One region of the Pseudoalteromonas sp. SiA1 genome, then DNA from elsewhere that is predicted to be linked to it. Evidence: predicted binding sites of a transcription regulator. Region 1 holds the regulator's gene; the other holds the start of a gene.
The links. Region 1 encodes NrdR, which represses ribonucleotide reductase genes. Its sites were predicted from a motif close to AAACACNANATNTNGTGTTT; they were not measured.
Positions count from the first base shown of each region.

Region 2: nrdA (class 1a ribonucleoside-diphosphate reductase subunit alpha) is a predicted target of NrdR. The motif match lies at 5,621-5,640, and genes of this name have one in related genera.

Region 1 covers NZ_CP076084.1:781,490-789,819, forward strand. The annotation lists gene glyA (serine hydroxymethyltransferase) at 264-1,520, shown strand; gene nrdR (transcriptional regulator NrdR) at 1,628-2,077, shown strand; gene ribD (bifunctional diaminohydroxyphosphoribosylaminopyrimidine deaminase/5-amino-6-(5-phosphoribosylamino)uracil reductase RibD) at 2,080-3,207, shown strand; gene KK487_RS03615 (riboflavin synthase) at 3,232-3,885, shown strand; gene ribBA (bifunctional 3,4-dihydroxy-2-butanone-4-phosphate synthase/GTP cyclohydrolase II) at 3,914-5,026, shown strand; gene ribH (6,7-dimethyl-8-ribityllumazine synthase) at 5,123-5,587, shown strand; gene nusB (transcription antitermination factor NusB) at 5,603-6,016, shown strand; gene thiL (thiamine-phosphate kinase) at 6,101-7,075, shown strand; gene KK487_RS03640 (phosphatidylglycerophosphatase A family protein) at 7,072-7,557, shown strand; gene KK487_RS03645 (ligand-binding sensor domain-containing diguanylate cyclase) at 7,589-8,330, shown strand, end outside.
Region 2 covers NZ_CP076084.1:1,626,895-1,635,224, forward strand. The annotation lists gene KK487_RS07475 (tetratricopeptide repeat protein) at 1-402, shown strand, start outside; gene KK487_RS07480 (hypothetical protein) at 545-1,018, shown strand; gene KK487_RS07485 (DUF1287 domain-containing protein) at 1,046-1,642, shown strand; gene yfaE (class I ribonucleotide reductase maintenance protein YfaE) at 1,740-2,012, opposite strand; gene nrdB (class Ia ribonucleoside-diphosphate reductase subunit beta) at 2,012-3,142, opposite strand; gene nrdA (class 1a ribonucleoside-diphosphate reductase subunit alpha) at 3,216-5,498, opposite strand; gene KK487_RS07505 (HAD family hydrolase) at 5,910-6,590, opposite strand; gene ubiG (bifunctional 2-polyprenyl-6-hydroxyphenol methylase/3-demethylubiquinol 3-O-methyltransferase UbiG) at 6,590-7,300, opposite strand; gene gyrA (DNA topoisomerase (ATP-hydrolyzing) subunit A) at 7,479-8,330, shown strand, end outside.

The DNA.
Region 1 (8,330 bases):
GCAGATAATAAAAGCGGCTTAGGCCGCTTTTTTTGTTTGTTTATGCATCGCTTTAGACATAACGCATAAGCTATATAAATGTAGTAAATAAAATTCATTTAAAATTGTTATTAGTTTATAAAAAAATATCATCATCAAAATGCTGTGAAATAGTTTCAATCCCTGTTTAAATATCCTCAACTTAAGAGCGTAGGCAAAACGTCGTTTTAAGCGTACAATAAAGCCTCTAAAAAATACCCATACACGTTGCCCAGGAGACCCCAATGTTAGAACGTAGCATGAATATTTCGGACTTTGATCCAGAGTTATTTGACGCGATGAGCAAAGAAACATCACGTCAGGAAGAGCATATTGAGTTAATTGCATCTGAAAACTACTGTAGCCCACGCGTACTTGAAGCGCAGGGTTCTCAGCTGACTAACAAATACGCTGAAGGTTACCCGGGCAAACGTTACTACGGTGGCTGTGAGCACGTAGACGTGGTTGAGCAACTTGCTATTGACCGCGCAAATGAATTATTTGGTACAGATTACGCAAACGTACAGCCTCATGCCGGTTCACAAGCGAATGCTGCTGTTTTCCAAGCTCTTTTAAGCCCACTTGATACTGTATTAGGCATGAGCCTAGCGCACGGTGGTCATTTAACGCACGGCTCACACGTTAACTTCTCTGGTAAAACATACAACGCAATTCAGTATGGCCTTAACGAAGAAACTGGCGAAATTGATTACGCACAAGTTGAAGCGTTAGCACTTGAGCACAAACCAAAAATGATCATTGCTGGTTTTTCTGCATACTCAGGTATTGTTGATTGGGCTAAGTTCCGTGAAATTGCAGACAAAGTAGGTGCTTACTTATTTGTTGATATGGCGCACGTTGCAGGTTTAATTGCTGCGGGTGTTTACCCAAGCCCAGTGCCATTTGCTCACGTTGTAACAACCACAACACACAAAACATTAGCGGGTCCTCGCGGTGGTTTAATCATCTCTGCGTGTGGCGATGAAGAAATTTACAAAAAGCTAAACAGCGCTGTTTTCCCAGGTGGCCAAGGTGGTCCTTTATGTCATGTTATTGCTGCTAAAGCGGTTGCATTTAAAGAAGCACTTCAACCTGAGTTTAAAACATACCAAGCACAAGTTGTTAAAAATGCACAAGCAATGGTTGCGGTATTACAAGAGCGCGGCTACAAAGTAGTATCGGGTAAAACTGACAACCACTTATTCTTACTTGATTTAATCGACAAAGATATCACAGGTAAAGATGCAGATGCTGCCCTAGGTAATGCGAATATCACGGTTAACAAAAACTCAGTACCGAACGATCCACGTTCACCATTTGTTACCTCTGGTCTGCGTATTGGTTCACCAGCAATCACTCGTCGTGGCTTTAAAGAAGCTGAATCAAAAGAGTTAGCGGGCTGGATCTGTGATGTACTAGACAACATCGAAGATGAGTCAGTACAAGCGCAAGTAAAAGAAAAAGTGAAAGCAATTTGTGCAAAATTACCTGTTTACGCTTAATCCAAGAGTAAAATAGTAATTTAGATCACAACTGCACACATTTTTGTTATGATAATGGCCGCTATGATAGCGGCCATTTTTTGTTTTTAAAACGGAAACACACAGTTATGCATTGCCCTTTTTGCACCGCCAAAGATACTAAAGTTATTGATTCTCGCCTTGTAGGTGGGGGACACCAAGTACGTAGACGTCGTGAATGTAATGAATGCCACGAACGATTTACCACCTTTGAAGGGGCTGAATTAGTGATGCCACGGGTCATCAAGCAAGATGGCAGCCGCGAACCGTTTAATGAAGATAAGTTACTAAATGGCTTAACTCGCGCCCTCGAAAAACGCCCCGTAAGCACTGAGCAAGTTGATGAAGTGGTTAATATTATTAAGTCGCAGTTACGTGCCACTGGCGAACGCGAGGTGTCTAGCCATTTGGTGGGTGAGTGCATTATGGAAGCGCTTAAAAAGTTAGATAAAGTGGCTTATGTAAGATTTGCCTCTGTGTATCGCTCGTTTGAAGATATACGCGAATTTGGTGAAGAAATAGCCCGCTTAGGGGAATAGTAATGACCAAGCAAAGTTCGTTTTCAGAGGATGATAAACGCTACATGGCCCGCGCTATTGAACTGGCAAAAAAAGGGCGCTTTACCACCACTCCTAATCCTAATGTTGGCTGCGTACTCGTAAAGAATAATAAAGTAATAGGTGAAGGATTTCATCGGTTAGCGGGCCAAGGTCATGCAGAGGTAAACGCACTGGCTATGGCTGGCGAAAATGCAAAAGGCGCAACCGCTTATGTAACACTTGAGCCTTGCAGTCATTATGGTCGAACACCGCCATGTGCTGAAGGGCTAAAAGTAGCCGGTGTTAAAAAAGTGATTGCCGCAATGGTTGACAGCAACCCGCAAGTTGCAGGCAAAGGTCTGAAAATTTTAGCGGATGCTGGTATAGAAGTTGCTCACGGATTACTTGAAGCGCAAGCTCGCGCATTAAACCTTGGGTTTTTTAAGCGCATGGAGCAGGGGTTACCCTTTGTGACTTGCAAAATGGCCGCCAGTATTGATGGTAAAACGGCGCTTAAAAACGGCCAAAGTAAATGGATAACAGGCCCCGCTGCGCGCCAAGATGTGCAACTATACCGAGCACAAAACTGTGCAATTTTAACCGGTGCCGATACGGTATTAATGGATGATGCAAAATTAAATGTGCGCCCAGAAGAGTTACCGTATTCTTTACCAACTGATTTACCACTGCGCCAACCGGTTCGCGTTGTTATTGACTCACAAAATAGACTTACCCCTGATCTTGCCTTATTTTCAATTCAAAGTGAGGTGATAATATTTACCACCAAGGTTGATAAATCGCATCAGTGGCCTCATTTTGTTAAACAGATTGAAGTACCTGAAAATAATAATAAAGTAGATTTACTGGCCGTGTTAAACACGCTAGCCCAATTGCAGTTTAATAATGTGTGGCTAGAGGCCGGAGCAACACTGGCTGGCAAAATGACAGAACTTGATTTAATTGATGAGTTTGTTTTTTACATTGCCCCTAAATTAATGGGCTGCGATGCTAAAAGTTTACTGAATTTCCCAGAGTTAATGAGTATGCAAAATACCATTAATTTAACTTTTAATGAGTGTGTGCCAATTGGTGATGATTTACGTATCACAGCACTAAAAAAAGCTCATTAATCATTTTATATAAAGAGTAGCACTATGTTTACTGGAATAGTTGAAGCGACAGGTAAAATTGCGTTATTACAAAAAAAACAAGGTGATTTAGCTATTCGTATCCAAAGTAAAAACCTTGATATGAGTGATGTTAAGTTAGGTGACAGTATTGCAACTAATGGTGTCTGCCTGACGGTTGTTGATAAGCATATTGATGGCTTTAGTGCTGACTTATCAAATGAAACGATTAGCTTAACGGGATTTGCACATTACGCATTAGGGCAAACCGTTAATCTAGAAAAGGCGATGCAACCTGTCTCGCGCCTCGGTGGTCATTTAGTGTCTGGCCATGTAGATGGTATTGCCACTATCACAGCGATTAATGCCAATGCGCGAGCAACAGAATATTGGTTAGCCACCGATGAAAATTTAATGAAATACATTCCTTACAAAGGGTCGGTTTGTATTGATGGTATTAGCCTGACGGTTAATGCGGTTGAAGGTAATAAATTTAAACTGACTATTGTGCCGCATACCAGCGGGCAAACGACCATAGCTGACTTTAAAGTTGGCACCCAAGTTAATTTAGAGGTCGACCAAATAGCACGTTATTTAGAGCGCCTAGTTAGAGGGGCTGAGCAGCCTACGGGTTCAGATATTTCGATGAGCTTACTCGCTAAAGCGGGCTTTATAAAATAACGACATTGACAACTTATACGAGCAACTTATGAATTTAAACAGCGCACAAGAAATAATTGATGACATTAAAGCCGGTAAAATGGTTATTTTAATGGATGATGAAGACAGAGAAAATGAAGGCGATTTAATTATTGCTGCTGAACACATTAGTGCAGAAGCGATTAACTTTATGGCGACTCATGGCCGTGGACTAATTTGTTTAACGATGACTCAAGAGCGTTGCTCGCAGCTTGATTTACCATTAATGGTAAAAAATAATGGTGCCGCATTCTCAACTAATTTCACTATGTCGATTGAAGCATCAAAAGGGGTTACCACAGGTATTTCTGCAGCGGATCGTGCCCGCACTGTTCAAGCTGCCATCGCGAAAGGCGCTGTGCCAAGCGATATTGTACAACCAGGTCATATTTTTCCTATTATGGCGCAACCAGGCGGCGTGTTAACACGTGCAGGGCATACAGAAGCAGGGTGTGACTTAGCGCGTTTAGCAGGGCTTGAGCCATCATCAGTGATTGTAGAAATCCTAAATGAAGATGGCACCATGGCGCGTCGTCCTGATTTAGAAGTATTTGCTAAGCAACATGATATTAAAATTGGCACCATTGCTGATTTAATCGAGTACCGCAACCTAAACGAAACCACAATTGAGCAAGTTGCAAAATGTAAATTGCCAACTGAACATGGTGAGTTTGACTTAGTGACATACAAAGACACCATTGATGGGCAGTTACACTATGCATTGCTTAAAGGTGAAATAAAACAACAAGAACCGACCTTAGTACGTGTGCATTTACAAAGTACCTTTAACGATATTTTACTCTCTGATCGCAATGCTGACCGTAGTTGGGGTTTATCGCAAGCAATGGCTTATATTGCTGAGCATAATGGCGCCTTAGTTATTTTAGGTAAGCAAGAAAGCACTGAAGAGTTAGAAGCCACAGTAAAAGCGTTTGCCGCAGCTGATGCGGGTGAAAATGTGACGCCACGTAAATTTCAAGGTACTTCGCGCACCGTCGGTGTGGGTTCGCAAATTCTGGCTGATTTAGGTATTCAAAAAATGCGTTTGATGAGTTTACCTAAAAAATACCATGCATTATCAGGGTTCCATTTAGAAGTGGTTGACTACGTAGAGCCACAATAATTACGCGCTAGGTTATTATTTTATTTATGTGGTATAATGCGCATCAATTTTTTTTGCGCAACCGAAATCGCTTAAACTTATTTTTAGGGTTATCAAATGAAAATTATTGAAGGTAATAAATACGCTCCAGGCAAAAAGTTTGCCATTGTCATTTCTCGTTTTAATGACTTTATTGGTAGTAGCTTGCTTGCAGGTGCTGTTGATGAGCTAAAACGTACTGGTGGAGTATCAGAAGACGATATTACCGTGATTTACGTACCCGGTGCGGTTGAATTACCTTTAGCAGCGAAACGCGTTGCAGCAAAAAAAGAATATGATGCAATTATCGCCTTAGGTGTAGTGATCAGAGGGGGCACGCCTCACTTTGATCTCGTCGCTGGCGAGTCAAATAAAGGGCTTGCACAAGTATCGCTTGAGTATGATATCCCGGTTGCATTTGGCGTATTAACCACTGAAAGCATTGAGCAAGCAATTGAGCGCGCAGGTACCAAAATGGGTAACAAAGGCGGCGAAGCTGCTTTAGGTGCGCTTGAAATGGTTAATGTGTTAGATAAAATTTAAGTTTAAGGAATTTTTGTGAAACCAGCAGCAAGACGTAAAGCACGTATCTTAGCACTTCAAGCCGTGTATTCATGGCAATTAAGCGGCAATGCAATTGCCGATATCGAACAACAAATGTTGATCGAAAACGATGTGACTAAAATTGATGTTGAATATTTTAAAGATTTAGCGCGTGGAGTTGCCGTAAATCATAAGCAACTAGACGAAGCTGTATCGCCTCATTTAACTCGTCCATTTGATGAATTAGACGAAGTTGAACGTGCAATCTTACGTTTAAGCAGCTACGAGCTTAAATTTCGTGAAGATGTTCCTTACAAAGTGGCTATCAATGAAAGCATTGAATTAGCGAAAATGTTTGGCGCTGAAGATAGCCATAAATTTGTAAACGGTGTACTTGATAAAGCTGTAAAACAGTTACGCAAGTCATAACAACTTAAGCTGCATATTAATTTCAGTGAGTTGTTATAAATAACCGTTAAAAAGGAGAGCCGGCATAGGTCGGCTTTTTTGTGTATGAAGGAATTTGAATTAATTAATCACTACTTTAAAGGTCGCGGTATCACTCGTCGCGATGTTAATTTAGGGATTGGAGATGACTGTGCGCTTGTCACAGTACCAGCAAACTGTCAGCTTGCTGTAACAACAGATACCTTAGTTGCTGGGGTGCATTTTTTTCATGATATCTCTCCTCGCGCATTAGGGCATCGAGCTCTGGCAGTAAATTTAAGTGATTTAGCTGCCATGGGTGCAGAGCCTACATGGGTATCGGTTGCACTCACGTTGCCAAGTATCGATCCACAATGGATTGCAGAACTGACTGACGGCATGCATGAAATTGCTGAGTACTTTAATGTACAAATTATTGGTGGCGATACGACTCAAGGCCCACTCAGTATTACTATTTGTGCAAAAGGCACGGTTCCTGAAGGTAAAGCACTGCGTCGAAGTGGCGCAAAAGTGGGCGACTGGATTTTTGTAACCGGACCGCTAGGTGATGCTGGTTTGGCTATTGAGTCAAAAAAACAAGGTTTGCCAGTTGCACCTGAACATTTAAAGCATATTAATAAATGTTTAAACTTTCCAACGCCACGCGTGGCCGCCGGACAAGCTTTGCGTGGCTTAGCGTCATCAGCTATTGATATTTCAGACGGTTTACTTGCTGATTTAGGGCACATTTTGGATTTGTCACAGGTCAGTGCAACAATCAATATTGAAAATGTACCTACTTCTGATGCGATGCAAGCGAGTCTTGATTTTGAGCAACAGCTTCCTTTTATACTCAACTATGGCGATGACTATGAACTACTTTACACTGTCCCAGACAGTAATAAGAGTATGCTCGATATTAAGTTGCGCCAATACGGTGTAGAAGCAACCTGTATCGGCCAAATCAAAAGTGGTGACGGGAATATAGAATTATTACACCAAGGTGAAAAGTTTGTTTTTGAGCACAAAGGCTTTGAGCACTTTTCCAAGGAGCAGGTTTGAATAAAAACCGATTATTTAATTTAAAACGCCCACATCAATTTTTTGGTTTGGGTTTTGGTACAGGGCTTGCGCCTAAAGCCCCTGGTACATTTGGTACTTTAGCGGCGTTACCATTTATTTTTATTACCATGCATTTTCCGTTATGGTTACAAATTGTATTTGCGGTGGTGATCAGTATATTTGGTATTTGGGCATGTGGAAAAACAGCTGATGACCTTCAAGTTCATGATCATCCAGCTATTGTTTGGGATGAAGTCGCTGGTTACTATATAACGATGATTGGTGCAGCACTGAATTGGCAAACATTATTAGTGGGCTTTTTACTATTTCGCTTTTTTGATATAGCAAAGCCAGGGCCGATTCGTATACTTGATAAACGTGCTCATGGTGGGTTTGGTATTATGGCCGATGATGTACTTGCAGGTATTTTTTCGCTTATTTGTTTGCAAGCATTGATAAAAGTAGGTTTACTACCCTTTTAATTTATTATTTGTTTAACTAGGTGGCAGCACTATGATGCGATTTTTATTGGTTTGTGTACTCTTGATGTGTGCCATGCCAAGTACGGCTTCAATTACTGATTACGTAGTTAAACAATGGAACATTAAAGACGGACTTCCCTCACAATCCCTCAAAAGTGTGGTGCAAGATAACCAAGGCTACATGTGGCTTGGTACGCAATTCGGATTAAGCCGATTTGATGGTAACACTTTTACTAATTACAACACTCAAAATAGTCTGTTTTTACCCAGCAATGGCATCAATAAATTACTGATTGATGGCCAAGGACTATTATGGATAGGCACGAAAAACGGCCTCGTTGTTATAGACCCAGAAAAGCTAACCGCACAAGAGTTTAATATTAAAGGCCCTGTTAGAGATATTCTTGAAGACTCTAAAGGCAGTATTTGGATAGCAGCTAATGGGCTTTATTACATAGACAGAGGCCAGATAGAGCTGCGCGACCAGCTAAACAATCCGAGCCCTATCGTAAATGCCACTGCGATCACCCAAATAGTAGGGTCAGTCAGTAAAATGGCGCTCTCACCAGAGGGAATTTGGCTGGTTAACGATCGTAATTTATTGCGCTTGACGCAAAGCGCGTCTGATTTTTCTAAATTGCGCTTAGAGCTTACCGCTAAAGTGGCCTTGCCTGATCGTTTAGCACAAACAATTGTTCACGACTTATCCTTTTTAAATGGCAATTTATATCTTGCTTCTGAGCTAGGCGCTTACTTTTTAGATTTAGATGATG
Region 2 (8,330 bases), 850 kb from region 1:
GTTCACGATTTGGCGGAAAAGCTGATGGCAGCGGCTAATAAAAATGATACTAAACAGTTTGAATCTTTATATGCTGAGCTAAAAGCTATTTGTATTGAAAACGAAAATACAGCGAAAGATCACCCTGTTCAGTGGGAAACATTGGCTGATTTCACCGAAGAGCTAGAAGAAGCTATCGAGACTTACGAAAAAGCGTTACAGAAGTCGATAGAAATTAATAACAAAGATCATATGTCGTCTGTTGCCTTTTCTATGGCTACTTTACAGCTTGAGCTGGGTGATAAAGAAGCGGCAATTAAAAATCTGCAAGATGCTAAAATCAGTGCAAATAAAATTGAAGACAAAGAATTAAAATCAGAGATCCATGAGTTATTAGAATCATTGGTTGAAGAAGAAGGTTAGTTTAAAGCGTTACTTTGTATTTATCATTCTAATAAGCGTCAGTAATAATACCATTGGCGCTTTTTTATTGATAAAAGCAAATTCTGCGTCATTAAATGTTTATGCTTAAATTAAGTCACTAAGCAAATTTTTTGGAGAAAACATGCTAGCGCAAATAGAACAATGGATTGATAAAACGAATAGCGAGTATGTTGATCAAAGAATATGTTGTGATACATTTGTTAGCGAATTTGCTGGCTTTTACCCACATGATTTTTTGAAAACTGCATTTTATGTGGTTGTTGAACACATTCCCAAGCCTGACTTTACTGGTTTACGTGAAATTGGTTTAAGCGATTTTATTGACATGGATGTAGCAGGGATCACCTACAAAAACACTTATTACATATTACCTCATGTTGCGCGTAATTTAAGAGTGCATTTTCATGAGCTGGCTCATGTCGTTCAATGGCACGAGCTCGGTGCTCACGCTTTTATTATGCGCTACATCAATGAAATCCAAACCTGTGGTTATGATGATGCTCCGCTTGAAAAAATGGCCTATGCACTTGATGCGCACTTTACCAGCAATGGAAATAAATTTAATATTCCTGACTATATTACTCAACAGCTTTAGTTAATAAATATTATAAAAGGAATTTATATGTTGCGCTTTGTGCTCTATTTACTAGCTTTATCTGCCCTTGATGTAAAGGCAGCCGATTTTAATCATGATATTGTCAACGCATTGATCCACAGAACAACGCAACAAGTAACTTACGATAGCGCCTATCATAGGCTTGAATACCCTGGTGGCGATGTACCCGCTAATATTGGTGTATGTACTGATGTTATAATTAGGTCGTATCGACAGCTTGGTATTGATTTACAAAAGTTAGTACATGAAGACATGCAGGCCAATTTTCGCGAATATCCTTCTAAGCGTATTTGGGGATTAACCAAGCCAGATAAAAACATTGATCATCGACGTGTACCTAACTTACAGGTTTACTTTGAGCGCCATGCTCAAGTGTTATCTAAATCGCATAATGCAGCTGATTATAAAACCGGTGACATAGTCACTTGGATGCTGCCAGGCAATTTACCGCACATAGGTATGGTCGTTAATCAAATAGCGCAGGACAGTGGTCAACCGCTTATTGTGCACAATATTGGTCGCGGACCTGAAATGAGCGATATGCTTTTTGCTTATACAATTACGGGTCATTACCGATTTGTACCTGCTACTTATTCAGAGTAAATAACACGGCTATAATCGCGATTACTTGAGTAATAATTGCAGAAACAGGTAAGTGAATAAAGCGAGCTGTTAGGCATTATACTGTGTGGTTTGCTAGTTACTTTAAATTAATACTGATATCACCATTGGGCTTGCAGCAACACAATAGTATTTCACCATCACGCACAAAGGCTAACGGTTCTTCATTGTAATTGACTTCACCAGAGACAAGCGTAGCACGACACGCACCACAATATCCCTCACGGCACTGGTAAGCAACATCAATTTTATTCGATTCTAAGCAGTGTAAAAGAGAAGGGCAGCCAGCGGTAAAATCTAAGCACTGGCTGTTATCTGCAAGCGTGACACTTGCAGTGGTTCTATCAGTCATTATAAATCAAAGTCACCAAATTCAGCTGCATCAACCTGTGAATCAATTTGACCTACAAGGTATGAGCTAATTTCCGCTTCTTGTGGAGCAACTTGCACGTTATCAGAAACAAGCCATGAGTTGATCCATGGAATAGGGTTACTGTTATTATCAAACTGTGCTGGTAAACCAATAGCAGTCATGCGTGCATTGGTAATGTATTCAACATACTGACATAAAATATGTTTATTTAAGCCAATCATTGAACCATCTTTAAACAGGTACTCGGCCCATTCTTTTTCTTGCTCTGCAGCGTCAACAAACATCTTGATTGCTTCTTCACGGCACTGTGCAGCAACAATTGCCATTTCAGGGTCGTCTTTGCCATCTTGCATAATATTTAAAATATGCTGAGTGCCTGAAAGGTGAAGCGCTTCATCACGGGCAATAAGCTTAATAATTTTAGCATTGCCTTCCATTAGCTCACGCTCTGCAAACGCAAATGAACACGCAAAGCTGACATAAAAGCGAATAGCTTCAAGAATGTTCACTGACATCATCGCCAGATACAATTTCTTTTTCAGCTCAAATAAATTAACCACAACGGTTTCACCATTAATGTCATGTTTGCCTTCACCGTACAGGTTGTAAAGCGACACCGAGTTAATTAAATCGTCGTAATAAGTGGTTACGGCATCGGCACGTTCACTAATTTTGTCATTGCTAACAATGTCGTCAAAAATGAGTTCAGGGGCTTGAGTTACATTACGAATAATATGTGTGTATGAACGGCTGTGAATGGTTTCACTAAACGCCCATGTTTCAATCCATGTTTCAAGCTCAGGAATTGACACAATTGGCAATAGTGCAACGTTAGGCGAACGGCCTTGAACACTATCAAGTAAAGTTTGGTATTTTAAGTTACTTAAAAAGATATGTTTTTCGTGATCAGGAAGCGCTTGAAAGTCTAAACGGTCTTTACTTACGTCAACTTCTTCAGGACGCCAAAAGAAAGACAATTGTTTTTCAATCAGCTTTTCAAAAATAGGGTATTTTTGTTGATCGTAACGTGACACGTTAACGGTTTGACCAAAAAACATTGGCTCTTGCATTTGGTTATTATGATTTCTGCTAAAAGTAGTATAAGACATGTTTATCACTCAAAAAACTATCACTAAAACTATCAGGACAAAGCGGGCAAGGCGCCCGCTTTAAGTTTAACTATTAAATTTTACACGCGCCGCCTGCACAATCATCATCTTCCACTTCTGGAGCGTCTTCTTGTGCGTCTGATGCGCCATCACGGGTGTTATGGTAGTACAGCGTTTTAACACCTAGCTTGTAGGCACCAAGTAAGTCTTTTAATAAGACTTTCATAGGTACTCTACCGCCTTCGTATTTATTTGGATCATAATTAGTATTTGCTGAAATCGTTTGGTCGATAAATTTCTGCATTATGCCTACTAATTGTAAGTAACCATCGTTAGATGGGATATCCCACAGTAACTCATAGCTATCTTTAAGGCGTTCGTACTCAGGGACAACTTGTTTTAAAATACCGTCTTTACTTGCTTTAACACTAATATGGCCACGCGGTGGCTCAATGCCATTGGTTGCATTAGATATTTGCGATGATGTTTCTGATGGCATTAATGCGCTCAGTGTTGAGTTACGCATACCGTGCTCTTTAATGCTGGAACGTAACGCGTCCCAATCAAGATGAAGTGGTTCATCACAAATTTTATCTAAATCACGTTTGTACGTATCCGTTGGCATAATACCTTGTGAGTACGTTGTTTCGTTAAATTTAGGACAGGCACCACGCTCTTTTGCCAGCTCATTAGATGCTTTCATTAGGTAGTACTGAATCGCTTCAAATGTTCTGTGCGTAAGCGCATTTGCGCTGCCATCTGAATAACGCTTACCGTTTTTAGCTAGGTAGTATGCGTAGTTAATAACGCCTATGCCTAGCGTACGACGTCCCATAGTTGCATTTTTAGCTGCAGGTACTGGGTAGTCTTGGAAATCAAGTAGGTTATCAAGTGCGCGTACCGCAAGCTCAGCTAACTCTTCTAGTTCATCTAAAGACTCAATGGCACCTAAGTTAAACGCAGATAATGTACAAAGTGCAATTTCACCTTCTTCATCATTCACGTTGCTAAGAGGCTTAGTTGGTAACGCAATTTCTAAACATAAGTTAGATTGACGAATAGGCGCCACTTTTGAGATAAACGGACTGTGTGTATTACAGTGGTCAACGTTTTGTAAGTAAATACGACCCGTGCTAGCACGTTCTTGAGCAAACATAGAGAACAGCTCAATTGCTTTAATTCGTTTTTTACGAATTGACTCGTCTTGCTCATATTTTACATATAGCGCGTCAAACTCGTCTTGATCTTCAAAAAATGCATCGTAAAGGCCAGGCACATCAGAGGGGCTGAATAACGTAATGTAATCATCTTTAATTAAACGTGAGTACATGAGTTTATTAAACTGTACGCCGTAATCTAAGTGACGTACGCGGTTATCATCAACGCCACGGTTGTTTTTAAGTACTAATAAGTTTTCAACTTCTAAATGCCAAAGCGGGTAGAAAAGGGTTGCTGCGCCACCACGTACACCGCCTTGCGAACAGCTTTTAACCGCTGTTTGAAAGTGCTTATAAAACGGAATACAACCTGTGTGGTACGCTTCACCGTTACGAATAGGGCTACCTAGTGCACGAATACGACCTGCATTAATACCAATACCAGCACGTTGAGAAACGTATTTAACAATTGCTGATGATGTAGCATTAATTGAGTCTAGGCTATCGCCACACTCAATAAGTACACATGAGCTAAACTGGCGTGTTGGTGTACGTACGCCCGACATAATTGGCGTAGGTAAAGAAATTTTAAATAATGAAACCGCATCATAAAAACGTTTGATGTAATCAATACGTGTATCACGAGGGTAATCAGAGAATAAGCTTGCAGCCACTAAGATATATAAAAACTGCGCGCTTTCGTAAATTTCACCCGTTACACGGTTTTGAACTAGGTATTTACCTTCAAGCTGTTTTACTGCTGCGTAGCTAAAGTTAAGATCGCGAGAATGGTCTAAGTACGCATCTAGCTCATCTAATTCTTGCTCTGTGTAATCAACGAGTAAATGTGCATCGTAGCGTTTTTGTTCAACCATGTTAGTAACATGGTCAAAAAGACGCGGTGGTTCAAACTGGCCATAGGCTTTTTTACGTAAATGGAATACAGCTAAACGAGCAGCAAGGTACTGATAATCAGGCGATTCTTTTGAGATCTGATCCGCAGCAGCTTTAATAATCGTTTCGTGGATGTCTTTAGTACGAATACCGTCATAAAATTGAATATGCGATTTTAGTTCAACTTGTGAAACCGAAACGTTATTTAAACCTTCGGCGGCCCATTCAATAACGCGATGGATCTTATCAAGATCGAGTGGCTCTTTACGACCGTCACGTTTGCTTACAGATAACTGTTGGTTCATAGCTTTGCCTGTATTCCTTGGGAATTAAATATTTTTGACCAATGCGTGCACCTAAAAAAGCGCAGTGCCTATTCGTTTATTGTTATTTTCACCGGTTTGGTGAATTTAATTGAATAACATTTAGCCACAATATCTGGTGTTGTTCAAATTAGAGATCACAAGATAGTGTGGTCTGGGATCTTTTGCAAGGGACAGAAACCGCTCTCATTGTGGATAACGTTGGGATAACGCAATTGTGTTAGTAGGCATTAACCTTTGATCATTCGGTTAAGTTGAAATTTGTAAAAATCAACTAAGGAAAGATTAAATTTACGCTTTTTTAAAATAAATTTTGTCTGCTTTTTTTATCATCAAGCTTTGCGTAAAAACTAACACAATCACAATATGTAGTGTTTATTAATTAACATGGCACTATATGTGGTTAAATGCATCTATAGGACTGTGCCAATTAAAATCCGCATTCCAAGCCAATGCCTCGTCAACACTCGGTACATATCCCCATAGTGCGGTTGCGGTGTGCATATTGGCTGCTTTACCTGCCTGAATGTCACGCTGCGCATCACCTATATATAAGCAACGCGAAGGATCTACACTCATTTGCTCAGCGCAATACAGTAAAGGAAGGGGTGAGGGCTTAGATTCAGCTAAGGTATCACCGCTAACCACAATACGTGCATTTTTTAATGCAGGAATCGCTTTGACTAAAGGATCAGTTAAAAATCCGGGCTTATTGGTCATAATTCCCCAAGGGATTGCTTTGTTATCAAGTGCGATTAGTAATTGCTCTATTCCTACAAAACATTGGGTATGGGTGGCAATGTTGGCAGCGTATTGCGTAACTAGCTCATGTAAAAGTTGCTCTTGCGGCTGTTGTGCCCAGCTTTCTTTAAAACCAGCAGCCAATAAAGCGGCAGCACCGTTTGAAGCCGCGGGGCGATATATATCACTGCCCACTTGGGGTTGTTGATGATTTTGCAGCACGGTGTTTAGTGCGGCGCCTAAATCATCAGCGGTATCGAGTAAAGTGCCATCTAAGTCAAACAGCAATGCTTGATATTCCATTGGGGCAATGGGGGTTTGAGAGCTTGCCATTACGCTAACTTCTCAAAATGCAGCATATAATTTACGCTCACATCATCACTAATTGTATATTGCTTTGAAAGTGGATTGTAACTTAACCCAGCACTGGCACGTACTTTTAAGCCAGCTTGCTCTGCCCATGCAATTAATTGTGCAGGTTTAATAAACTTTTTATGGTCATGGGTACCCTCTGGGACCATTTTTAGTAGTTTTTCTGCCCCGACAATAGCGTATAAATAAGCTTTTGGGGTTTTATTAAGAGTAGAGAAAAAAACATCAGCGCCTGGTTTTGCCAATTTAGCCACCGCATGAATAATAGATGCAGGGTCGGGGACGTGCTCTAACATTTCCATACAAGTGATCACATCAAAGCGCTCAGGGTGCTCATCTGCAAACTGCTCTGCAGGTACTTTTATATACTCAACGGGGACACTTGTTTCTAAGCTGTGTAACTTGGCGACAGTTAAAGGCTCTTGCCCCATATCGATACCTGTTACGTTTGCGCCCATTCGCGCCATGCTGTGACTTAAAATGCCACCACCACATCCTACATCTAGGGTTTCTTTATCAAATAATCCTTTGGTTTTGTCTGCGATGAAATCTAATCGTAATGGATTAATTTCGTGAAGCGGCTTAAATTCGCCTTCTAAATCCCACCAACGTTCTGCGATGGCTTCAAACTTTGCTATTTCTGCGTTATCTACATTTTGATGTTCGGTCATAAAATACTTCCTCGTCAATCTGAGGCCATTATATAGGCCTAAATTGATAAATCGCAAAGTTTTGCGCCTGTAAATTAAAATTAATTGTGATAGCATGGTTACTTAGAAATAATAACAAACACTCTTAATACCTAATACTGGGTTGTTAAGAGCTGATACTGAAGGAATGTGATATCAAATGACTGATCTCGCCAATGAAATTCTGCCAGTCAATATTGAAGACGAGTTAAAAAACTCCTACTTAGATTACGCCATGAGTGTAATTGTAGGACGTGCATTACCAGACGTACGTGACGGTTTAAAACCTGTTCACCGCCGCGTTTTGTTTGCAATGAACGAGCTTAGTAATGACTGGAACAAGCCTTACAAAAAATCGGCCCGTGTGGTCGGTGACGTAATCGGTAAATACCACCCACACGGCGACAGTGCAGTTTATGACACCATCGTACGTATGGCTCAGCCATTCTCACTGCGTTACATGCTAGTAGATGGTCAGGGTAACTTTGGTTCGGTTGATGGTGATTCAGCAGCGGCAATGCGTTATACAGAAGTACGTATGGCAAAAATGTCGCACGAATTATTAGCCGATCTTGAAAAAGAAACGGTTGATTTTGTGCCTAACTACGATGGCACAGAGCAAATTCCTGATGTGTTACCCACTAAAATACCTAACCTATTAGTTAATGGTTCATCAGGTATTGCGGTTGGTATGGCAACAAATATTCCGCCACATAACTTAACAGAAGTCGTGAATGGCTGTTTAGCGCTTATTCAAAACCCTGAATTGACCATTACTGAGTTAATGGATTACATTCCTGGGCCTGATTTCCCAACTGCGGCGATTATTAACGGTAAAAAAGGCATTGAACAAGCTTATCAAACCGGTCGTGGTAAAGTGTACATGCGTGCGCGTGCTGACATCGAAACCGATGAAAAGACGGGTCGCGAAACCATTATTGTTCATGAAATCCCTTACCAAGTTAACAAAGCACGTTTGATTGAAAAAATCGCCGAGCTAGTTAAAGATAAA